DNA from 3 places in the Rhizobium sp. N621 genome. Region 1 is predicted to be linked to each of the others. Evidence: predicted binding sites of a transcription regulator. Region 1 holds the regulator's gene; each other region holds the start of a gene.
The links. Region 1 encodes PhoB, which activates phosphate uptake and scavenging genes when phosphate is short. Its sites were predicted from a motif close to TGTCATNNANCTGTCAT; they were not measured.
Positions count from the first base shown of each region.

Region 2: AMK00_RS04820 (DUF47 family protein) is a predicted target of PhoB. The motif match lies at 2,906-2,922, and genes of this name have one in related genera.
Region 3: ppk2 (polyphosphate kinase 2) is a predicted target of PhoB. The motif match lies at 3,403-3,419, and genes of this name have one in related genera.

Region 1 is NZ_CP013495.1:551,211-564,882, forward strand. Features, by position in the region: gene phoR (phosphate regulon sensor histidine kinase PhoR) at 1-167, shown strand, start outside; gene AMK00_RS02715 (substrate-binding domain-containing protein) at 727-1,761, shown strand; gene pstC (phosphate ABC transporter permease subunit PstC) at 1,929-3,410, shown strand; gene pstA (phosphate ABC transporter permease PstA) at 3,407-4,729, shown strand; gene pstB (phosphate ABC transporter ATP-binding protein PstB) at 4,744-5,559, shown strand; gene phoU (phosphate signaling complex protein PhoU) at 5,604-6,317, shown strand; gene phoB (phosphate regulon transcriptional regulator PhoB) at 6,478-7,161, shown strand; gene AMK00_RS02745 (GcrA family cell cycle regulator) at 7,522-8,055, opposite strand; gene AMK00_RS02750 (aspartate aminotransferase family protein) at 8,480-9,679, shown strand; gene argF (ornithine carbamoyltransferase) at 9,717-10,631, shown strand; gene AMK00_RS02760 (Hsp33 family molecular chaperone) at 10,721-11,713, shown strand; gene apaG (Co2+/Mg2+ efflux protein ApaG) at 11,914-12,306, opposite strand; gene AMK00_RS02770 (O-succinylhomoserine sulfhydrylase) at 12,530-13,672, opposite strand, start outside.
Region 2 is NZ_CP013495.1:990,682-995,869, forward strand. Features, by position in the region: gene AMK00_RS04805 (D-alanyl-D-alanine carboxypeptidase family protein) at 1-767, shown strand, start outside; gene AMK00_RS04810 (pyrophosphatase) at 842-1,147, shown strand; gene AMK00_RS04815 (inorganic phosphate transporter) at 1,164-2,177, opposite strand; gene AMK00_RS04820 (DUF47 family protein) at 2,177-2,818, opposite strand; gene AMK00_RS04825 (NUDIX hydrolase) at 3,079-3,576, shown strand; gene AMK00_RS04830 (GNAT family N-acetyltransferase) at 3,609-4,100, opposite strand; gene tldD (metalloprotease TldD) at 4,117-5,188, opposite strand, start outside.
Region 3 is NZ_CP013496.1:274,756-279,943, forward strand. Features, by position in the region: gene AMK00_RS22500 (carbohydrate ABC transporter permease) at 1-489, shown strand, start outside; gene AMK00_RS22505 (ABC transporter ATP-binding protein) at 497-1,579, shown strand; gene AMK00_RS22510 (GMC oxidoreductase) at 1,664-3,316, shown strand; gene ppk2 (polyphosphate kinase 2) at 3,471-4,385, shown strand; gene AMK00_RS22520 (hypothetical protein) at 4,538-4,735, shown strand; gene AMK00_RS22525 (aldo/keto reductase family oxidoreductase) at 4,864-5,188, opposite strand, start outside.

The DNA.
Region 1 (13,672 bases):
CGCGTCTGACGGAACGCTTCTATCGCGTCAGCATCGAGGACAGCCGCTCGAAAAAAGGCACCGGCCTCGGCCTCGCCATCGTCAAACACATCCTGACCCGCCACCGCGCCCGGCTGATAGTCAAGTCCGAAGTCGGCAAGGGGACCGATTTTACGGTGCGCTTCTGATATTTGTTGTCCCTTCCGGACGAGGATCGAACGGTTGCGGCATGTCCCTTCTCCCCTCGGGGAGAAGGTGGCCCGAAGGGTCGGATGAGGGGGCCACACCGACATCCTTTTTAAGTAATTCACCTATTCAACACGCCGATGGTCGAGACGATGTTGGCGCAGTCTAAACTCGCATGAGGCTCATTGGAAGGATCTGCGTCACTGGCCCCCTCATCCGCCCTACGGGCACCTTCTCCCCGCTGGGGAGAAGAGGGAGTCGAGAGGTCGCGGCGCACCCCTTTCGCCTTTGTTGCGGGCATCCAGCAACCAACGGGCTATCTGTGAAGGTTTTACAACGTTAAGTCGCTCTGCGGTCCGAGCTTTTCCATCCGCCGACGTAATCAGTCGGATCCTGTATAATTTATCATTTAAAGACAACAACTTAACCTGTCACAAATGTTTCACCGATTTGACATAAAAGGACGGTGCTTACAGCGCTAAGAGAGTCCCGCCGATGAAAAATGGCACTGCGGGGGCCTCTTTAGGCCGCACTCACACAAGCCCAATGCGGGAGATTTTAATGAACACCTTCAAGCTCACCGTTGCCGCGCTCGCTGCAACTGCTGCTTTCGCTGGCGCAGCCGTCGCCCGCGACCAGATCCAGATCGCTGGTTCGTCCACCGTCCTGCCTTACGCCAAGATCGTTGCCGAGTCCTTCGGCGAGACCTTCACCAACTTCAAGACGCCGGTCGTCGAATCCGGCGGCACGGGCGCTGGTCTGAAGGAATTCTGCAAGGGCGTTGGTGAAGACACCATCGACATCGCAAACGCTTCGCGTCCGATCAACAAGAACGAAGCCGAAGCCTGCAAGGCTGCCGGCGTGACCGACATCCAGGAAGTCAAGATCGGTTATGACGGCATCGTCTTCGCAACCGACTCGTCCAACCCCGATGTCGCTTACGTTCCGGCCGACATCTACAAGGCTCTTGCAGCCCAGGTCGTCGTCGACGGCAAGCTCGTCGCCAACCCCTACAAGAAGTGGTCGGAAGTCAACCCGAAGCTCCCGGCTGTTGATATCGCTGCCTACATTCCGGGCGAAAAGCACGGCACCCGCGAAGTCTTCGAACAGAACGTTCTCGCCGCCGGCTGCAAGGCTTCCGGCGCCCTCGACGTCATCGCCAAGGAAATCTCCGACAAGGCTGCCCAGGGCAAGGCTTGCGTCGCAGTCCGCAAGGACGGCGCTGCCGTCGACATCGACGGCGACTATCCGGAAACCCTGGCTCGCATCGCCGCCAACAAGACCGGCGTCGGCGTATTCGGCCTTTCCTTCTATGAAAACAACGCCGACAAGCTGAAGGTCGCCAGCGTGAACGGTATCGTTCCGTCCACCGAAACGATCGCCAACGGCACCTATCCGGTTTCCCGCCCGCTGTTCTTCTACGTCAAGAAGGCACATCTCGGCGCCGTTCCGGGCCTGAAGGAATATGTCAACTTCTTCGTATCCGACCAGATGATCGGCCCCGACGGCCCGCTGGCTGAATACGGCCTCGTTGCCGCTCCGGATGCCGAGCGCGATGCGATCCGCAAGGACGTCGAAGCCGGTAAGGCTATGTAATGACTTTGCCGGCGCGGTGCTTCAAACACCGCGCCGGCATCGTTTATGTCCCTGCGTGCCGGTCTTTCCGCTGCAGGGTTGAATTCCTTCTCCATGATTGGAAGCCGAAGGCAGGCTGTTGAAGCCGCCGCGCTTTTTTGGGGGCCACGGGCCTGGGGACGTAACGAATGAGCACATCCGTCATACTTCTGTGCCTTGTGGTGATCGGCGCCGCCGCCTATCTGGTCGCGCGCAGCCGTGCCACGGCCCTTGCCGGAGGCAGGTCCTCCGCACTGCATTCCCGGCCGGCCTATTACGGCGCCTATGCCGCGATCTGGGCCGTTCTTCCGGCCCTCATCGTTCTCTGCGTCTGGCTCTCGGTCAGCCCCGGTATCATTCAGTCCTCGGTGCGCGGCACTTTCCCCGCCGACGTCAAGGCCCAGGCCGCAGTCGAGCAGGATCTGAGCTATTCGATGGTGGCGACGATCGCGCGCGGCCTGACGATGCTGACTTCCGACGAAGCCGCCGCGGTCGCAAACGATCCGGCCGCCCTGCAGGCCAAACTCAGTGAGAAGGGTGTGCCGCTCGCCGGCCAGCCGCAGCCTTACATGGTCGAGGCCGCCAAGAAACTCAACGCCATGAGCCTGACGAGCCGCATGGCCATGACCGCGGTCGTCTTCATTCTGGCCGTTGCCGGCGCCTTCTACGCGCTGCGTGCCATTGCGCCCCGCTTCCGCGCCCGCAATCGCGTCGAGCGCGTCATGCTCTGGGGCTTGCTGCTCGCCTCCTCGATCGCCATCCTGACGACCGTCGGCATCGTGCTGTCGATGCTGTCGGAAGCCACGCGCTTCTTTGCCGTCGTTCCCGCCGGCGAGTTCTTCTTCGGCACGGTCTGGGATCCGCGCTTTGCCGGCGCCGGCAGCTCCTCCTTCGGCCAGTTCGGCCTGATCCCGCTGTTGCTCGGCACGCTCTACATCGGCTTGGTCGCCATGCTGGTCGCAGTGCCGGTTGGGCTCTTTGCCGCCATCTACATGGCCGAGTACGCCTCGCCGAAGCTGCGCGGGGTCGCCAAGCCGCTTCTCGAAGTGCTGGCCGGCATTCCGACGATCGTCTACGGCTTCTTCGCCCTCGTCACCGTCGGTCCGTTCCTGCGCGATTTCTCGGCGCAGATCAGCGGCCTGCTCTCCGGCAACTATTCGAACTTCATCCAGGCGCAGAGTGTTCTGACGGCCGGCATCGTCATGGGCATCATGCTGATCCCCTACGTCTCCTCGCTGTCGGACGACATCATCACCGCCGTGCCGCGGGCCCTGCGTGACGGTTCGCTCGGTCTCGGCGCCACACGCTCCGAAACCATCAAGAAGGTGGTGCTGCCGGCAGCCCTTCCCGGCATCGTCGGCGCGCTGCTGATGACCGCCTCGCGCGCCATCGGCGAAACCATGATCGTCGTGCTGGCCGCCGGTGTCGCCGCCCGCATTCAGATCAACCCCTTCGAGCCGATGACGACGGTGACCGTCAAGATTGTCAACCAGCTGACGGGCGACCTCGAGTTCACCTCGCCGCAGACGCTGGTTGCCTTTGCCCTCGGCATCACCCTGTTCTGCATCACGCTTTGCCTCAATATCTACGCGCTCTACATCGTGCGCAAATACCGGGAGCAGTACGAATGACGGATATTGTTTCTCCCACCCAAGGTGTTACCGTTTCCAAGGCGCCCGCCCGCCGCGATATCGGCATCAAGCGCCGCTACGCCGCCGAGCGCCGCTTCCAGGCCTATGGCATCGCCGCTATCACCTTCGGTCTCGTCTTCCTCTTCATTCTGCTGTGGACGGTGATCGGCAAGGGCTACACCGCTTTCCAGCAGACGGCGATCACCCTGCCGATCGAATTCTCCGAGAAGACGATCGACCCCAGCAACAAGCGTGCGACCGACCCTTCGGTGCTGATCACCGCCAATTACCCGGTTCTGCTGCGCGACGCGATCGTCAAACAGCTGAATATCAATGCCTCAAGCAAGCCTAACGTGCGCGATGCATCCGCCATGCTTTCCAAGAGTGCGCCGATCCAGCTGCGCGACATGGTCGTCGCCGATCCCTCGCTGATCGGCAAGACGGTCAATGTCTCGCTGCTCGCCGACGCCAATATCGACAGCGCCAACAAGGGCCAGATCGATCTCACCGTCGATGAGAAGAACCGCAAGGTCAACGATAAGCAGGTGACCTGGATGAACCAGCTGAAGGCGAGCGGCGCTCTCCAGAAGCAGTTCAATACCGGCTTGTTCGTCAACGGCAACTCCAGCCGTCCGGAGGCTGCCGGCCTCGGCGTCGCCCTGATCGGCTCGCTCTACCTGATGCTGATCGTGCTGGCGCTGTCGCTGCCGATCGGGGTTGCCGCCTCGATCTATCTCGAGGAGTTCGCGCCGAAGAACAGGCTGACGGACCTGATCGAGGTCAACATCAACAACCTCGCCGCCGTCCCGTCGATCGTCTACGGTCTGCTCGGCCTTTCCGTCTTCATCAACTTCATCGGCCTGCCGCGCTCGGCCTCGCTGGTCGGCGGCCTGGTGCTGACGCTGATGACCCTGCCGACGATCATCATCGCCACCCGCGCCGCACTGCGCGCCGTGCCACCGTCGATCCGCGCCGCAGCCCTCGGCCTCGGCGCCTCGAAGATGCAGATGGTGTTCCACCATGTCCTGCCGCTCGCCATGCCCGGCATCCTCACCGGCACGATCATCGGGCTGGCGCATGCGCTCGGCGAAACCGCGCCGCTGCTCCTGATCGGCATGGTCGCCTTCGTCGCCAATGCGCCGACGACGCCGCTCGATCCCTCGACGGCCCTGCCGGTCCAGGTCTATATGTGGGCGAACGAGGCCGAACGTGCCTTCGTGGAACGTACTTCGGGTGCCATCATCGTCCTGCTCCTGTTCCTGATCGTCATGAACATGGGCGCCATCCTCTTGCGTCGTCGCTTCGAGCGCCGCTGGTAAACGGAGTAGATATCATGAACATGCTGACGGAAGCTGCAGTTGAAAAGGCGCTGGATCAGAAGATGAGCAACGTCCCGTATAAAATGATCGGACAGGATGTCTCCGTATACTACGGCGAGAAGCGTGCGCTTTTCGACGTGAACCTGAACATCCGCGAAAACACCGTAACCGCCCTGATCGGCCCCTCGGGCTGCGGCAAGTCGACTTTCCTGCGAAGCCTCAACCGCATGAACGACACGATCGAGGGGTGCCGCGTCACCGGCAAGATCACGCTCGACAGCGACGACATCTATGATCCGGATATCGACGTCGTCGAACTTCGCGCTCGCGTCGGCATGGTTTTCCAGAAGCCGAACCCGTTCCCGAAGTCGATCTACGAAAACGTCTCCTACGGACCGCGCATCCATGGCCTCGCCAAGTCGAAGGCCGATCTCGACCAGATCGTCGAGACCAGCCTGCAGCGCGCCGGCCTCTGGAACGAGGTCAAGGACCGCGTGCACGAGTCCGGCACCGGCCTCTCCGGCGGTCAGCAGCAGCGCCTGTGCATCGCCCGCGCCGTTGCCGTCAGCCCTGAGGTCATCCTGATGGACGAACCCTGCTCGGCGCTCGACCCGATCGCCACCGCCAAGGTCGAGGAACTGATCCACGAGCTGCGCGAGAACTACACGATCGTCATCGTCACCCACTCCATGCAGCAGGCCGCGCGTGTCTCGCAGCGCACCGCCATGTTCCACCTCGGCAACCTCGTCGAGGAGAACGACACCGACAAGATGTTCACCAACCCGGACGATCCGCGCACCCAGGACTACATCATGGGTCGCTTCGGCTGATTGCGGCAATCCGAAGCCTTCCCGTTATTCGAGGACAAAGCCCCATGGCATCGACACATATTTATTCTGCCTATGATGATGATCTGAAGTTCCTCTCCAGGCGGATTTCCGAAATGGGCGGCCTGGCCGAGCAGATGGTCGCCGAATCCGTCCGGGCGCTGGTCAACGGCGATACGGCGCTGGCGCAGAAGGTCATCTCCGACGATGTGATCCTCGATCACACCGAGCGCGAGATCGGCGACAAGGCGATCGTCACCATCGCCCGCCGCCAGCCGATGGCCGCCGACCTGCGCGAAATCATGGGTTCGATCCGCATCGCCGCCGACCTCGAACGCGTCGGCGACCTCGGCAAGAACACCGCCAAGCGCGTCATCGCCGTGCAGAGCACCGGCGTTCCGCGCAAGCTCGCCCGCGGTCTCGAGCACCTGTCCGAGCTGGCGCTCGTCCAGCTCAAGGAAGTGCTCGACGTCTATACGACGCGCGCCGCCGACAAGGCGACCGCCATCCGCGAGCGCGACAACGAGATCGATGCGATGTACACCTCGCTGTTCCGCGAGCTCTTGACCTACATGATGGAAGATCCGCGCAACATCACGAGCTGCACGCATCTGCTCTTCTGCGCCAAGAACATCGAGCGCATCGGCGACCATGCCACCAACATCGCCGAGACGATCTACTACATGGCGACGGGCGCCCAGCCGGAAGGCGATCGTCCGAAGGATGACAGCGCCAACACCGTCGGCGCCGCGACGGAATAATCGTTCCGAACGAGCCGCCCGAGCCCGCCGCCCGGACCAGTCACTTGCGTGCGCGCCCGTTCGGGGCGCGCAAAGAGGTCGCAGCCAATTTCTGAATTTGCGCAGGACGCCTGGTTAAATCGTCCCGGTTTAAGGCTTGTGCGCGAGGAGACGGACACGCATGATCCCGAGAGTCGCAGTTGTTGAAGACGAGGAAGCGCTCAGCGTGCTCCTTCGCTATAATCTCGAAGCGGAAGGCTTTGAAGTCGATACCATCCTGCGCGGCGACGAGGCCGAAATCAGGCTTCAGGAGCGCACGCCCGATCTCCTCATCCTCGACTGGATGTTGCCCGGCGTCTCCGGCATCGAACTCTGCCGGCGCCTGCGCATGCGGCCGGAAACCGAGCGGCTGCCGATCATCATGCTGACGGCGCGCGGCGAGGAGAGCGAGCGGGTGCGCGGACTGTCCACCGGCGCCGACGATTATGTCGTCAAGCCCTTCTCGACCCCCGAACTCGTCGCCCGCGTCAAGGCGATGCTGCGTCGGGCCCGTCCCGAGGTGCTGTCCTCGGTGTTGAAATGCGGCGATATCGAACTCGACCGCGAAACCCATCGCGTTCATCGCAAGAGCCGCGAAGTCCGCCTCGGCCCGACCGAATTCCGCCTGTTGGAATTCCTGATGTCGTCGCCGGGCCGCGTCTTCTCGCGCTCGCAGCTGCTCGACGGCGTCTGGGGCCACGACATCTATGTCGATGAACGCACCGTCGACGTCCATGTCGGCCGCCTGCGCAAGGCGCTGAATTTCTCCAACATGCAGGACGTCATCCGCACCGTCCGCGGCGCCGGCTATTCGATGGAGGCCTGAGGCTGAGGGAGTGTGTGGTCGGCGTTCCCGCCGGTGCAGCCTTTCCCAGGCCCTTCATTGCACCGGCGCGGCGTATGAGCGGGCACCACCTCACCTCTGTCATCCAGGCACCACCTCTCCTCTCCGTCATCCCAGGGCTTGACCCTGGGATCCATGCGGCTGGCGCTGCGGGAGGAGCGATGGCATTCAAATGCAGGGAAATTATCGAAGCCGAGTGCCTGGTCGTGGATCCCAGGGTCAAGCCCTGGGATGACGGAATGCGTGGTCGGCTTTGCTGCCAAACACAAAGGTCGCTTCCCCACTCTAATCACAAAAAACGGGCTGCTCGGCCCGTTTCTCACTCTCGACGATGTCGCCCGCTCAGCTGACGCGCGCTGCCGCCCGGCGGCGTTCGTTGATCGGCTGATAGGCAAGCTTCTGATGATAGCTGCAATAGGGCGAATTGTCAGGGGATTCGCAGCCGCAGAAGTGGAAATCGTCCTTCAGCGGATCGCCGACCGGCCATTTGCAGGTGCGTTCGGTCAGTTCCGTCAGGCCGAGGCGGCGGGAAATCGGCACGACCACGTTGCCCTTCGGCACGTATTCCATTTCCTCGACCGTTTCGATCTCGATCTCTTCCTTCAGCATCGTTGCGCCCTGCTGGCGGGTAACGGTGCGGGTGGTGATCCGGGAGGCGTAGTTCGGCGCGCGCGGCGCCGATGTCTGGCGCTTCGGCGTGCGCGCCGCCGTCGCCGTGCCGCCGGCCTTGGCACGACCCGGCAGGTTCAGCCGGTGCACCTTGCCGATAACGGCGTTTCGGCTCACGCCGCCAAGCTGCGCAGCAATCTGGCTGGCGCTCAGTCCCTCGGCCCAAAGCTTCTTGAGTTTCTCGACCCGCTCGTCTGTCCAGTTCATGCCCTGTCTCCACCGTTTGCGTTGGTGATGGCAGAATCCCTCACCGTTGTCCCGGAAGCCTCCGAAACAAGAAACGCTTGATCAATTTTGGTGACTAGTTCCGCCGCATGCAGTCTAGTAATTGAACTTTAACCTAGTGTGAGGCTGACTCCGTGACAAGAGTCGCGGGAATCCGGATGAATCGAATTTCAAGTTTTCCCCAACTTGCTTCCTCTGCGTGTCATTTCTGCAATAATGCCTGTTGAAGGCCGAAAGTGCCCCTGTACAAGCTTGCTGCATACGCTAAGGCCGCAGTTTTGTTGACATTGCAGCGCGAAAAGGAAATAGTACCGCTCGCCGCCGAAAGGCGGCATTTTTGATTTTTCGGACCTGGTTTCGTTAGCCGGAGTCCGTGCAGGACAACACTGAACGGGAGACCCGCGCCATGGCTGAAGCCGCGCCGCTTTATGACACCTATTCTCGCGCCCCGCTGCGGTTCGAGCGAGGCGAGGGCGTATGGCTGATCACCGAGAGCGGCGAGCGTTATCTCGATTTCGGCGCCGGTGTCGCCGTCACCTCCGTCGGCCACGGCAACCCGCATGTGGTCGCGGCGCTGAAGGAGCAGGCGGATAAGGTCTGGCACCTCTCCAACATCTATGAGATCCCCGGCCAGGAGCGTCTGGCCAAGCGCCTGACGGACGCCACCTTCGCCGATAAGGTGTTCTTCACCAATTCGGGCGCCGAGGCGCTCGAATGCGCCATCAAGACGGCGCGCCGCTATCAGTTTTCCAAGGGCCATCCCGAGCGCTTCCACATCGTCACCTTCGAAGGCGCCTTCCATGGGCGCACGCTTGCGACGATCGCCGCCGGCGGCCAGGAAAAATATCTCGAAGGCTTCGGCCCCAAGACGCCGGGCTTCGATCAGGTGCCGTTCGGCGACATCGAAGCGGTACGCGCCGCGATCACCGATGCGACGGCGGCAATCCTCATCGAGCCGGTGCAGGGCGAGGGCGGCGTGCGTCCCGCCACGACCGAGTTCATGAAGGCGCTGCGCCAGATCTGCGACGACAAAGGCCTGCTGCTGATCCTCGACGAGGTGCAGACCGGCGTCGGCCGCACCGGCAAGCTCTTCGCCCATGAATGGTCCGGCATCACACCCGACATCATGGCCGTCGCCAAGGGCATCGGCGGCGGTTTCCCGCTCGGCGCCTGCCTTGCGACCGCTGAGGCCGCCTCCGGCATGAAGGCCGGCACCCATGGTTCGACCTATGGCGGCAATCCGCTGGCCATGGCCGTCGGCGGCGCCGTGCTCGATGTCATCCTCGCCGACGGCTTCCTCCAGCATGTGCGCGACGTGGCGCTTGTCTTCCGTCAGGGGCTGGCCTCGTTGAAGGACCGTTATCCCGATGTGATCGAGGATATCAGGGGCGAGGGCCTGCTGCTCGGCGTCAAGGCGGCCGTCACCTCGGCCGAGTTGCTGCAGGCGATCCGCGCCGCGCATCTGCTCGGCGTGCCGGCCGGCGACAATGTTATCCGCCTTCTCCCGCCGCTCGTCGTCACCGCCGAGGAAGCCCGCGAGGGTCTCGCCCGCCTCGAACGCGCCGCCGAGAGCATCCGCGCCGCCAAGATCAAGAAGACGGCTTGAAGGGATTGGCGCTTTCGGGCGCACGACAGGTAAGAACATGGCTCCTAAACATTTCCTCGATCTTTCGGCCGTCACATCGGCCGACCTCAGAACCATCATGAACGACGCGCTCGCCCGCAAGCAGGCCTTCAAGGCCGGCCAGGGCGACAAGCCGCTCGCCGGCAAGATGCTGGCGATGATCTTCGAGAAGCCGTCGACGCGTACCCGCGTCTCTTTCGACGTCGGCATGCGCCAGCTCGGCGGCGAAACCCTGTTCCTGTCGGGTACCGAAATGCAGCTCGGCCGCGCCGAGACGATCGGCGACACCGCCAAGGTTCTGTCGCGTTACGTCGACGCGATCATGATCCGCACCACCGAGCATTCGCGCCTGCTGGAGCTTGCCGAACATGCGACCGTGCCTGTGATCAACGCCCTGACGGACGATACCCATCCCTGCCAGATCATGGCCGATATCATGACCTTCGAGGAGCATCGCGGCCCGATCAAAGGCAAGACCATCGCCTGGACCGGCGACGGCAACAATGTGTTGCATTCGCTGGTCGAAGGCGCCGCGCGTTTCGGCTACCGCATGAACATGGCCGTACCCCTTGGTTCGGAGCCTAAGGATCACTATCTGAACTGGGCCCGCAATGAGGGCGCCGAAATCATGCTCTGCCATGATGCCGACCGTGCGGTCGAAGGCGTCGATTGCGTGGTGACCGATACCTGGGTCTCCATGAATCAGGAACATCGGGCCCGGGGTCATAACGTCTTCCAGCCTTATCAGGTCAATGCGGCCTTGATGGCCAAGGCCGGCAGCGATGCATTGTTCATGCATTGCCTGCCTGCTCATCGCGGTGAGGAAGTGACGGACGAGGTGATCGACGGTCCGCAATCCGTGGTCTTCGATGAGGCGGAAAACCGCCTTCACGCGCAGAAGTCGATTCTTGCTTGGTGCCTGGGCGCGATCTGAACCATAATCGGATGTCGCGCGTGAAAAGCGCGCGACCGCGCGAGCGAAGGGCACGCTGACCCTTTGCTTGAAAACTAGGAGTGAAAGCCATGGCAGAAGCTGCAGCCGCCCTCGGCCAGTTCGATTTCGCCGGCGATGATCATGTCGTCCCCTTTCAGGTGGAGGGTCTGGATGTGCGCGGCCGCGCCGTCCAGCTCGGCCCCATGCTCGATGCCATCCTCGAGCGTCATCATTATCCCGCGCCCGTCGCCCGGCTGCTTGCCGAGGTCGTGGTGCTGACGGTGCTGCTCGGCACCTCGCTGAAGTTCGACGGCAAGTTCACCGTGCAGACCAAGGGCGACGGCCCGGTCGATCTGCTCGTCGCCGATTTCTCGACGCCTGAGAACGTGCGCGCCTATGCCCGTTTCGATCGGGCGCTGCTCGACCAGGCCATTGCATCGGGCGAGACCGAGCCGGAGCAACTGCTCGGCAAGGGCGTGCTCGCCTTCACCATCGATCAGGGCAAGTTCGCTCAGCCCTATCAAGGCATTGTTGCGCTCGACGGCACCTCGCTCGAGGAGATCGCCGGCGTCTATTTCCGCCAGTCGGAGCAGATTCCGACGCGTGTGCGCCTGGCTGCGGCCGAACTCTTCGACCGTGACGACGCCGGCAAGCCGCGCCACCGCTGGCGGGCAGGCGGCCTCGTCGCCCAGTTCCTGCCGGAGGCGCCGGAGCGCATGCGCCAGCCCGATCTCCACGGCGGCGACGGCGACACCGGCGACCGCCCGCATGGTGAGGACGATGCCTGGACCGAAGCCCGCTCGCTGGTCGAGACCATCGACGCCGACGAGCTGACCGATCCGCAGGTCGGCACCGAACGGCTGTTGTTCCGCCTGTTCCACGAGCGCGGCGTGCGCGTCTTCGAGCCCCGCGCCGTCTTCGACCGCTGCAGCTGTTCGCGGGAAAAGATCGGCAACGTGCTGAAGGGTTTCACCGCCGAGGAGATCGAGGCCAGCCAGGAAAACGGCGAGATATCCGTCACCTGCGAATTCTGCTCGACCACCTACCGCTTCGAAGCGACCGAGCTTCAGCCGGCGGAATAATTCTCGGCGGCGCCAAAAACCCCTCCCAACCCCTCCCCACAAGGGGGAGGGGCTTGGATGCCGCCCCCACTGTTTTCCATTTCACCGTCTCCGCAGAGAAGCAGATGTCTGCTGCAGTTGGCGCATTGCGTTAGCCCCTCCCCCTTGTGGCGAGGGGACTTTTTCAGATCTCGGCAATCTCCTGAGTGGGAACTTGCCCCTCAATTCAGCACGCGCAACAGCCCCGGCGAATCCAGCGAGAAGGCGGGGATGTCGACGTCGAACAGCTCGCCTTCATCCGTTTCCATCTGATAGTGGCCGAACATCAGGCCTGAGGGCGTGTCGAGCGGGCAGCCGGAGGAATATTCGTAGGTGTCGCCGGGGCTGAGCCGCGGCTGTTCGCCGACGACGCCGGGGCCGGTCACCTCGTCCACCTGTCCGTTCTGATCGGTGATGTTCCAGTAGCGGTTGACGAGGCGAACGGCGACGCCGGAATTGTTGCTGATGACAATCCGGTAACCCCAGACATAGCGATCGTCCTCCGGATCGGATTGCTCCTCCAGATAGAACGGTTCGACCACGACTTCGATATCTCTTGTGAGGGCGCGATACATGCCTTGCACCATAGTCAAGATATGTTACCCGTATCTTATAAAGAGGCCCTGTCCGTCAAGAAACGGAACGTTGATCAGCGGTCAAATGGTGATGATCGAAGGGTTTTCGGTCGTTAAGCCTAACTGTCAGCGTTAATTTTACTTCGCAACGCCGGCGCGGGTGGACTTGTTCCCGCGGATCGGCGGCCGGCTCCGGACGAAGTCCGGCCGCTATTCCAGTCGATCAGGCCGAGATCTTGGTAAGCGCCCGCGCGAAATCCTCGATCAGGTCGTCCGTGTCCTCTATGCCGGCCGAAAGCCGCACCGTGCCCGGAGAAATGCCGAGTTCGGCCCGCGCCTCTTCCGTCAGGTTCTTGTGCGTGGTCGTTGCCGGATGGGTGATCAGGCTCTTGCTGTCGCCGAGGTTGTTGGAAATCTTGATGATCTCAAGCGCGTTCTGCAGCGCGAAGGCCGCCTCCTTGCCGCCCTTCAGCTCGAAGCAGACGAGCGTCGAGCCGCCGGTCATCTGCTTGGCGATGATTTCGGCCTGCGGGTGATCCTTGCGGCCGGGATAGATCACCTTGGCGACCTTGCCTTGCTCCGCCAGGAAATCGGCGATCTTCGCCGCATTCTCGGTCTGCTGGCGCACGCGCAGCGGCAGTGTCTCGATGCCCTTCAGAAGCGTCCAGGCATTGAACGGCGACATGGCCGGGCCGGTATGACGGAAATAGTCGTGCAGGTTCTCGTCGATCCATGCCTTGTCGGCGAGCACCACGCCGCCGAGGCAGCGGCCCTGGCCGTCAATATGCTTGGTGGCGGAATAGACGACGATATGAGCGCCGAGCTCCAAGGGCTTCTGGAAGAGCGGCGTCGCAAAAACATTGTCGACGATCAGCTTGGCGCCGACCTGGTTGGCGAGCTTGGCGACGCCTGATATATCGACCACTTCGAGCGTCGGGTTGGTCGGGCTTTCCAGGAAGAACACCTTGGTATTCGGGCGGATCGCCTTTTCCCAGTTGGCGAGATCCCGGCCGTCGACCAGCGTGCACTCGACGCCGTATTTCGGCGCCAGCGTTTCCACGACCCAGCGGCAGGAGCCGAACAGGGCGCGGGCGGCGACGATATGGTCGCCTGCCTTCACCTGGCAGAGAACGGCGGCGGCGACGGCCGCCATGCCGGAGGCGGTGGCACGGGCATCTTCGGCGCCTTCCAATGCACACATGCGCTTTTCGAACATGTCATTGGTGGGGCTGCCGTAGCGGGCGTAGATGAAGCCGTCCGTTTCGCCCTTGAAGCGGGCTTCGGCCGCTTCCGACGTGTCATAGACGAAACCCTGGGTGAGATAGATTGCCTCCGACGTTTCGCCATATTGCGAACGCAGCGTGCC
Region 2 (5,188 bases), 440 kb from region 1:
TGATGAAGAATTATCCCAATGAATATCGCCTGTTCTCGATGGCAAGCTTCAGTTTCCGCGGCAAGACCGTGCGCGGCCATAACAATCTCATGTACCGCTACCAGGGCATGGACGGCATCAAGACGGGCTATACCAACGCCTCCGGCTTCAACCTCGTCAGTGCCGTCAGGGACGGCAACCGCCGCGTCGTCGGCGTCGTGCTCGGCGGCCGCACCGCCCGCAGCCGCGACGCCAGGATGGAAGCGCTGCTCGACCGCTATCTCGGCCGCGCCTCGTCATCCGGCGGCGCCAGGCTGATGGCGAGCGTCGGCGCCGGGGAGCCGGTCGAAGTCGCGTCCGCCGCCGAGGCTTCCGATGTTCCGGTGCCGGCGAACGCGCCGCGCCCTGACGAAGATCTCGCAGCGAAGAGCCTGGCTTATGCCGATGACGCCGTCGTGCCGCTGGAGCGTCCTGTCGCGATGGACGAGATCCTGAATGCCGGCAAGACCGGCAAGGCTTCGGCCGAGAAAGCCGACGGAACCTGGCAGATCCAGATTTCAGCGGCGCCGAGCGCCGATGCGGCGCGGGCGCTTCTTGCCCAGGCACAGTCGGAAGGCGGCGCGCCGCTGGTCTCCGCCTCACCCTATACCGAGGCTGTCGGGCAGGGGGCGAACAGGATCTATCGCGCCCGCTTCGTCGGTTTCGCCAGCAGGGACGCCGCCGCCTCCGCCTGCGATGCGCTGAAACAGCGTTCCTATGATTGCATGCTGCTGCCCGATCAGAGCTAATCGCGGCCGCCATATTCCACTCTGGACAAGTAGCGGGAATCAGCGTCTCCTCCATAAACAAAAGGAGAACATTGATGCTGCGCCGTCTCGCCGACCAGTTCGAAGCCGCTTCCTCTGCCCATGTCGCCGCCAATGGCATCGAGCGAGATGCCGACTGGTTCCTGTTGAAACTGCAGGAGGAAATGGGAGAGCTCACCCAGGCCTGGAACCGGCTGACCGGTCGGGGCCGCGCGAAGGGCCGCTCTCCTGAGGATATCAGGCGCGAGCTGGCAGACGAGACTGCCGACCTGCTCGGTCACCTCATGCTGTTTGCTCGCCGTAACGACATCGACCTCGCCGCCGCGATCGAGCGGAAGTGGCGGTTTCAGCCGAGCAGGTAAGAAATCGGGAGCGACATCAGAAGATTTTGCTCAAGCCGGTCACCAGCCAAAAGGAAAGCGCCGATATTATCGCCGCGGCCGGCAGGGTGATGATCCATGCGATCACGATGTTGCCGGCAAGTCCCCACCTGACGGCGGACACGCGCCGGGCGGCGCCGACGCCGATGATGGCGCCCGTAATGGTATGGGTGGTCGAAACGGGGATGCCGAGCCAGGTGGCGCCGAACAGCGTCAAGGCACCGCCCGTTTCGGCGCAGAATCCTTGCATCGGGTTCAGCCGGGTGATCTTCGAGCCCATCGTATGGACGATACGCCAGCCGCCGAACAAGGTGCCGAGCGCCATCGCCGCCTGGCATGAAATCACCACCCAGAGCGGCACGTGGAAGCTGCCACCGAGATAGCCCTGCGAGTAAAGAAGCACGGCAATGATGCCCATGGTCTTCTGGGCGTCATTGCCGCCGTGGCCGAGCGAATAGAGCGACGCCGACACGAATTGCAGGAAACGGAAGGACCGATCGACTGCAAAGGGTGTTTGCCGGATGAAGGTCCAGGTCACGGCGAGGATCAGGAACAGTGCCAGGAGAAAGCCGATCATCGGCGACATGACGATGGCGGCGGCAGTCTTGAGAAGCCCGCTCCAGACGATCGAGCTCAAGCCGGTTTTGGCAAGGCCCGCACCGACCAGCCCGCCGACGAGCGCATGGGATGAACTGGAGGGAATGCCGAAGATCCAGGTCACGACATTCCAGACGATGGCGCCGATCAGGGCCGCGAAAATCACCTGCGGTGTGACGATCGCCGGGTCGATGATGCCGGTCCCGAGCGTCTCGGCGACATGCAGGCCGAAGAACAGAAAGGCGATGAAATTGAAGAATGCCGCCCAGAAGACCGCATATTGCGGCCTCAGGACCCGTGTCGAGACGATTGTCGCGATCGAGTTGGCCGCATCATGCAGGCCATTGAGAAAATCGAACAGCAGCGCGACGCCGATCAGGCCGACAAGAAGCGGAAGTGCGAGGGCGGCATCCATCAGACATTCTCGATCACGATGCCGCTGATCTCGTTGGCGACGTCCTCGAAACGGTCGACCACCTTCTCCAGCTCGCCGTAGATCTCGCTGCCGATCATATAGGCCATTGCATTGCCGGCGCCGTGCCGGCGAAACAGATCCTTGAGCCCCTGCTCGTGCAGCTCGTCGGAGCGCCCTTCCACCCGCGTGACCTGCTCGACGATGGCAGAAAGCCGCGGCGCATTGGCGCTTATGCGATCAAGCAAGGGAATGGCCTCGGCAATGAGATTGGCAGCCTCCACAACGGTCTTGCCCATCTCCTGCATCCCCGGGTCGAAGCTGGTCTGCTCGAAGAGCCGGATGGTTTTGACGGTCTTGTGCATCATGTCGATCGCATCATCCATGGATTGGATGAGATCCTTGATATCTCCGCGATCGAAAGGTGTGATGAAGCTCCGCCGGACGGCCTGCATGACTTCGCGCGTTATATCGTCGGCCTGATCTTCCAGCCGCACGATCGTTTCGCATTGACGATCGATCTCTATTCCCGACAGCAACCTGTCCAGAGCCTGTGCGGCGTCGACGATCGTTCTGGAATGTTGTTCGAAAAGGACGAAGAACCGGTCTTCGCGCGGCATCAACTTTCGAAACCAACCCAGCATGAATACCTCGTGATCTTTGGTCTGCGCTATATGCGCAAGCCGTCCTAAACCGTATCCCATTGAAGAGATAGGGGTGAATTTCAGTTTATGACAGATTTGCGACAGCGCCGCCCGTGAAGTAGAGATATAGTTGAGGAACATTGGCGGCGCCCCGAACCTTGTTCAGCGTCTCAAGCTTCTTTTTCACGCTTGATCTATCGCTCAGGAGATTGCCGCGGCTTCCGCCACCAATGATGGCCGGCCCGCGGCGGCTGAAGCCAATGCCGAAGAAAGCTAGATCCTATCTTGGCCGGCTGGCAGGCGCGACCGATCAGCTCTTAAAGGGGGAAGCAATCGAGCAGTTTGCGGCGATCTGCTATCGAAAAGTCGGCGACAACTTGGTTGAGATCCTCCTGATCACGTCGCGCGACAGCGGCCGCTGGATCATTCCCAAGGGCTGGCCTATTGCGAAGCTCGCACCCCACCAGGTTGCCGAGCGCGAGGCTTGGGAGGAGGCCGGGGTGAAGGGTAAGGCCAGGAAGCGCCCCTTTGGCTTCTACACCTATATCAAGACGCTGGCCAACGGGGAGCGCGTTCCTTCCGTCGTTCAGGTCCATCTCTTGCAAGCCGACAAAATCGACGAGAAGTTTCCGGAGGAAAAACAACGAAACAGTCGATGGCTCCCGCCGCTCGAAGCCGCGGCTCTCGTCCACGAGCCCGAACTGAAAAGCTTGCTCGGCAAGGTTGAAAGAGCGGTGGTGAGGCCGCCTAAAGCGTGATGCCGAATGTCGGGATGGCTCCAGCTCTTTCGTCAGCCGACCTTATAGCGATAGAACTTGCTGTCCACCGCCATCAGCGGAAACGAGCGGGGCAGGGCGCCCTTGGCGATCTCGGTAAAGCCGTTCTTCTCGTAGAAGCGATGGGCGGCGACGAATTTGTCCGTCGTGCCGAGGAAGATATCGGTAAGGCCGGCATCTCTGGCGTGATCGAACAGACGCTCGAGAAGCCGCGCCGCCACGCCGTGTTCGCGGCCGCGAACCTCGGCGGCGACGAACATCTTGCGCAGTGCCGCCTGGTTGTTGCCGATGTCCTTCAGCCCAAGCGTGCCGACAATCGCGCCGTCCTTGACGGCGACCCAGAACTCACCTTTGCCGGACTGATAGAAATCCGGGATGACCCTGAGATCCGGCTGGGCATCGGCTGTGATGTCGATGCCGAACTCCTCGCGCTGGATCGGCAGGATCACCGACAGCACGTCATCGGCATCGCCGGCGGCAAAAGGTCTGATTTCGATCTCTGCCATCATGAAATCCTCAGCCTCAGGTCTGCGTGCCGCCGACGGTGATCTGATCCATGCGCAGATGCGGCTGGCCGACGCCGACCGGAACCCATTGGCCGGCCTTGCCGCAATTGCCGATGCCGGTATCGAGCTTCATGTCGTTGCCGATCATCGACACCCGCTTCATCGCATCCGGGCCGTTGCCGATCAGCATGGCGCCCTTGATCGGTGCGCCGACTTTGCCGTTCTCGATGAGATAGGCCTCGGTGCAGCCGAAGACGAATTTGCCCGAGGTGATGTCGACCTGGCCACCGCCGAAGGAGACGGCATAGATGCCCTTCTTCACCGAGGCGATGATTTCATCCGGCGTCTTGTCGCCGCCGAGCATATAGGTATTGGTCATGCGCGGCATCGGCACATGGGCATAGCCCTGGCGGCGGCCGTTGCCGGTGGGCGCCATGCCCATCAACCGGGCATTCTGCCGGTCCTGCATGTAGCCGACGAGCTTGCCGTTTTCGATCAGCACATTGTAGCCGGACGGCGTGCCCTCGTCGTCGATGGTGATCGAGCCGCGGCGGTTGTCGATCGTACCATCGTCGACGACGGTAACGCCGGGAGCGGCGACGATCTGGCCGAGAAGCCCGGCAAAGGCCGACGTCTTCTTGCGGTTGAAATCGCCTTCCAGCCCGTGGCCGACGGCCTCGTGCAGCATAACCCCCGGCCAGCCGGAACCGAGAACGACATCCATGGTGCCGGCCGGCGCATCGATGGCTTCCAGATTGACGAGCGCCTGGCGCAGCGCCTCGTCGGCGCCGTATTGCCAGCTGCCCTCGGCGATGAAATCGCCGAAGCCGATGCGCCCGCCGCTGCCGTAGGAGCCGCTCTCCTGCCGCTCGCCTTCACCGACCACGACGGAAATATTGACGCGCGTCATCGGCCGGATGTCGCGGACACGATGGCCGTCGGCGCGCAGGATGTCGACGACCTGCCAGCTCGCCGCCACCGAGGCAGTGACCTGCCGCACCTTGTCGTCCTTGCCTCTGAGATAGGCGTCGATGTCCTGCAGGACCTTGACCTTCTCCTCGAAGCTCGGCTGGCCGATGGGATTCTGG
Region 3 (5,188 bases), on a different replicon from region 1:
ATTCCCTACCAGATCTTCCTCTATCCGATGGTTCGCGCCATGGCGAATATCGGCCTCTACAATTCGCTCGCCGGCATCATTCTCGTCCATGTCATCTTCGGCCTGCCGCTGGTGACGCTGCTCTTCCGCAACTATTTCGTCAGCGTGCCGGAGGAGCTCTGCAAGGCGGGGCGCGTCGACGGCGCCGGCTTCTGGCGCATCTTCTTCGAAATCATGCTGCCGATCGCCGTGCCGATGGTCGTCGTCGTCTCCATGCTGCAGTTCACCGGCATCTGGAACGACTTCCTGCTCGGTCTCGTCTTCGCCGGGCGCGACAACCTGCCGATGACCGTGCAGCTCAACAATATCGTCAACACCACGATGGGCGAGCGCACCTACAATGTGAACATGGCGGCGACGATCCTCACCGCCATCGTCCCGCTCGCCATCTATTTCCTGTCCGGCCGCTGGTTCGTGCGCGGCATCGCCGCCGGTGCAGTCAAGGGGTAAGGCTTCGATGCAATCCGCCGTCTCCGTCAAGGACCTGAAGATCGCCTATGGCCACCATACGGTGATCGAGAAGATGTCGATCGACGTCGCGCCCCGCGAGTTCCTGGTGCTGCTCGGCCCTTCCGGCTGCGGCAAGTCCACGCTTTTGAACGCTATTGCCGGCCTGCAGGACATTACGGCGGGCGAGGTGTGGATCTCCGGCAGGAACGTCAGCTGGGAGGAGCCGAAGGATCGCGGCATCGGCATGGTCTTCCAGTCCTACGCGCTCTATCCGCGCATGTCGGTGCGCAAGAACCTCTCCTTCGGGCTCCGTGTCGCCGGCCTGCCCAAGGCCGAGATCGAAGCGCGCGTCGCGCGCACCGCCGCCCTCCTCCACCTCGAGACGCTGCTCGATCGGCGCCCTGCCGCACTATCAGGCGGTCAGCGCCAGCGCGTCGCCATCGGCCGGGCGCTGGTGCGGGAGGTGGATGTGTTCCTCTTCGACGAACCGCTGTCGAATCTCGACGCCAAGCTGCGCAACGAATTGCGCGTCGAGATCAAAAAGCTGCATCAGAGCCTCGGCAATACCATGATCTATGTGACTCATGATCAGGTCGAAGCGCTGACGCTCGCCGATCGAATCGCCATCATGCGCGACGGCGTGATCCAGCAGCTTTCCTCGCCGGCGGAGATCTACCGCCGTCCGGCCAACCTCTTCGTCGCCGGCTTCATCGGTGCTCCGGCGATGAATTTCATCGAGGGCCGGATCGAACGCGACGGCGCCTCGCCGGTCTTCCGGAGCAACGGGCTGGTCGTCGATCTCTCGGGATATGCTTTCCGGGCCGCGACGGCGGAAGGGCCTGTTACGTTAGGAGTTCGCCCTGAGCACCTTGTGCTCAAGGGGGCGGTAAGCGGGCTGCCCACCATTCCTGGCCGCGTTTCCGTCGTCGAGCCGATGGGATCGGATACCGTCGTCTGGTTCGACTGGGCGGAGCAAAGCCTTTCGCTTCGTTTCATGGGCGACGTCGACCTCAAGCCCGGCGATGCCGTGGCTCCAGGTCTCGATATCACCAAGGCGTCGCTCTTCGCTGCCGATGGGTCGCGGCTTTGACGCGCCATCCCTTTGCTTTCCCGCAATTTCGCATGCGCTTTGCGCTGCTTTGAGGAATTGCCCAGGACAGGATTTGAAAAAGACATGTCTGAGATCGTTTATGATGCGCTGGTGATCGGCTCCGGCGCGGCGGGTTCCTTCGCCGTCAAAGAACTCACGGCTCAGGGGCTGTCGGTGCTGCTGCTCGAGGCCGGCCCCGCCGTCGAGCCGAAGGATTTCGACCCGGCGCGCAAGAAGGCGCCGGCAAGTAGTATCAATATCTGGGAGCGCGCACGTGCCACCCTGAAGGGCCAGCCGATCCAGGCGCGGGCGGCCTTCTTTACCGAACGCTTCAGCCACTTCTTCGTCAACGACCGCAAGAACCCTTATACGACGCCGAAAGGTGAGCCCTTTCTCTGGATTCGCGGCCGCCAGGGCGGCGGGCGTCTGCACAGTTTCGGCCGCGTGCTGCTGCGCTGGACCGACGATGATTTCAAAATCCGATCGCGCACCGGAAAGGGCGTGGACTGGCCGGTTTCCTATGACGAGCTCACGCCGTTCTACGAAGAGGTGGAGGCCTATCTCGGGCTCTACGGCAACAAGGATGATGTGCCGACCTTGCCGGACGGCCTCTATGCGAAGCCGGCCAACCTGACGCCGGCAGAACAGATCTTCAAGCAGGCAGTGGAAAGCCGATGGCCGGAGAGGCGCGTCGTCTCCTGGCGCTATATCGCGCCGGACGCCGAACGCATGCCGCGACCGCTGCGGGAGGCAAAGGCGACCGGCCGGCTGACGGTCCGCTACGACGCCGTCGTCCGTCGCATCACCACCGACGGAGAAACCGGCCGCGCCACCGGCGCGGAATTCATCGATCGCAATACGGGGAAGGTTTCGACGGCGCATGCCGCGACGGTAGTGCTCTCCGCCTCGCCGATCGAGAGCGTGCGGCTGCTGCTGAATTCGGCATCGGCAAGACATCCTGACGGGCTCGGAAACAGCTCGGGCGCGTTAGGACGCTATTTCATGGATCAGCTTCCATGCCTCGCTTTCGGCTCCTTTTCCAAGGCGAAGGGTTGGGCCGCTGACGATTCCGCTCCCGTCGATCCCTTCTACAATCCGTCCGGTGGGATCTTCATCCCGCGTTTCGGCGAGGGTGACGCCGCCCGCGGCGATTTCGACTATCAGGGCAGCGTCGGCAGGGCACCGGTGTCAGAGGAGGCCGATGCGCGTCTCGCCTTCTTCGGCTTCGGCCGCATGCTGCCCTATGCCGACAATCGCATTACCCTGGATGCCAAGCGAAAGGATGCCTGGAACATTCCGGTGCCGCACATTCGCTGTGTCATGCAGGAAGAGGAGCAGGCGCTGCTTCGCCGGCAGGAGGAAACGTTGATCGCCATGATCAGGGAGGTCGGCGGCGATCTTGAATTCATCGGCTCTCCCCGCGGCCTCAAGGAGATGGGCAGGGGCGCCTTTCCCGACGCCGATGTCTTCAGCCGCTTCATGTTCCGCAAATGGTTCCGCAAGACCATGTGCATGGGCGCGGCAATCCATGAAACCGGCGGCGCGCGCATGGGCGAAAGCCCGGAAGCTTCCGTGCTCAATTCCTACAACCAGCTCTGGGATGCCGCGAACGTCATTGTTACCGACGCCAGCGCCTTCCCGGGCAGCGGCATCGCCGGCACGACGCTCACCGTCATGGCGCTGACGATCCGCGCCTGCCGCAACCTTGTCGAGCGCTACAGGACGGGACTGCTCTAGACACGCCTTCGCCTCGGTGCGACCGGCGTCGAAACGATCTCCGGCATACGGAATGACGAAAGAAGCGAACAAGTGAACGAGCTTGGGGTTATCCAACCGTCACACAAAGTTTGCAGTGGCATGCTCCTGTCAGATGAGCAGGAAGGAAAAGCCCATGTCTAAAATACATCAGGACCAGCTCAGCCGGATAAAGGCCGAAATCGCCGACAGCTTCGATGAGGAGCTGGAAATGCAGATGGAGGAAGACCGGCTGGACGATCTGGTCGTCGAAGGAATGACCGAACCGGCGGAGCAGACGCTCGATCGAAGGATCTATTTCCGCGAGCTGTTCCGGCTGCAGCATGAGCTGGTGCGGCTGCAGGATTGGGTCCAGTACAAGCAATTGAAAGTGGTCGTGCTCTTCGAAGGCCGGGATTCGGCCGGCAAGGGCGGCGCGATCAAGCGCGTGACCCAAAGGCTCAACCCGCGCGTCTGCCGGACGGTGGCCCTGCCTGCGCCGACCGAACGGGAGCGCCATCAATGGTATTTCCAGCGTTATGTCCCGCATCTTCCCACCGCCGGCGAGATCGTGCTCTTCGACCGCAGCTGGTACAACCGCGCCGGCGTCGAGCGCGTGATGGGGTTCTGCACCCCTGACGAACTCGAGGAGTTCTTCCGCTCGGTGCCCGAATTCGAACGGATGCTCGTCCGTTCCGGCATCGTCCTGATCAAATACTGGTTCTCGATCACCGACGAGGAACAGGAATTCCGCTTCAAGATGCGCATCCACGATCCGCTGAAGCAGTGGAAGCTTTCGCCGATGGACATGGAAAGCCGCATCCACTGGGAGGAATATACCAAGGCCAAGGAAGAAATGCTGGCGCGCACACACACCAAGGAGGCGCCGTGGTGGGTGGTGCAGGCCGTCGACAAGAAGCGGGCGCGGCTGAACTGCATCGCCCATCTTCTCGACCAGATTCCCTATGAGGATGTCCCGAAGCCTGAGATTCAGCTGCCGGATCGTATCCGCCATGCCGACTACATCAGGGCGCCGGTTCCGCCTGAAATGCACGTACCGGAGCGCTATTGAAAGCATAGCCGCAACAAGTCGGCTGCCGAAGCGTTGAAACCGAGACCGCATGGTCACTGGACCGTGCGGTCAATGCGTGTTTCCCAACGGCTGCATCGTGAAGTATAAAGACTGGGCGTCCCATCGGCCGATAATACGGAGATGACAGGAGGTTGGTCACGACGGGTTTTTGGAGATTAATCGTTCAGGAGATTGTGCTCTCGGCGATTCTGGCGGCCGGCGCTGTCCTCGGCCTTCCCAAGCTTACCGATCCGAACACCAGTGCCAATTATCCGTTGGCAATCGTGGTTTTTCTGGCGATGTCAGGAGCCTTGGTGGCTTATGAGCTTCTGACACGGAAGCCTTCCTGATGCTCTCGTTTACCGGCCCGTTGGCGCAGCCAACAAGGTGCGGCCGACCTGCAGATTGCGCTACCACGTCCGGCAAGATCGCCACGCCGCGCGAGAACACGGCGTAACGATCGCACCACCGGCAGGCGTCAGGCCGCGATGTCAGCCATATGGTTCAGTTCCTCGACGGCATCATCCGGCAGCGCCAATCCGGCGGCGGCGAGATTCTCCCTGAGATGGCCGAGCGAGGCCGTGCCTGGGATCAACAGGATATTGGGTGCGCGGCGCAACAGCCATGCGAGCGCCACCTGCATCGGCGTGGCACTCAGGCGTGCGGCGACATTGGAGAGCGTGGACGATTGTAGCGGCGTAAATCCGCCGAGCGGAAAGAACGGTACATAGGCGGTGCCCCGACGGGCAAGATCGTCGATCAATCGGTCGTCGTTCCGATGCGCCAGATTGTACTGGTTTTGC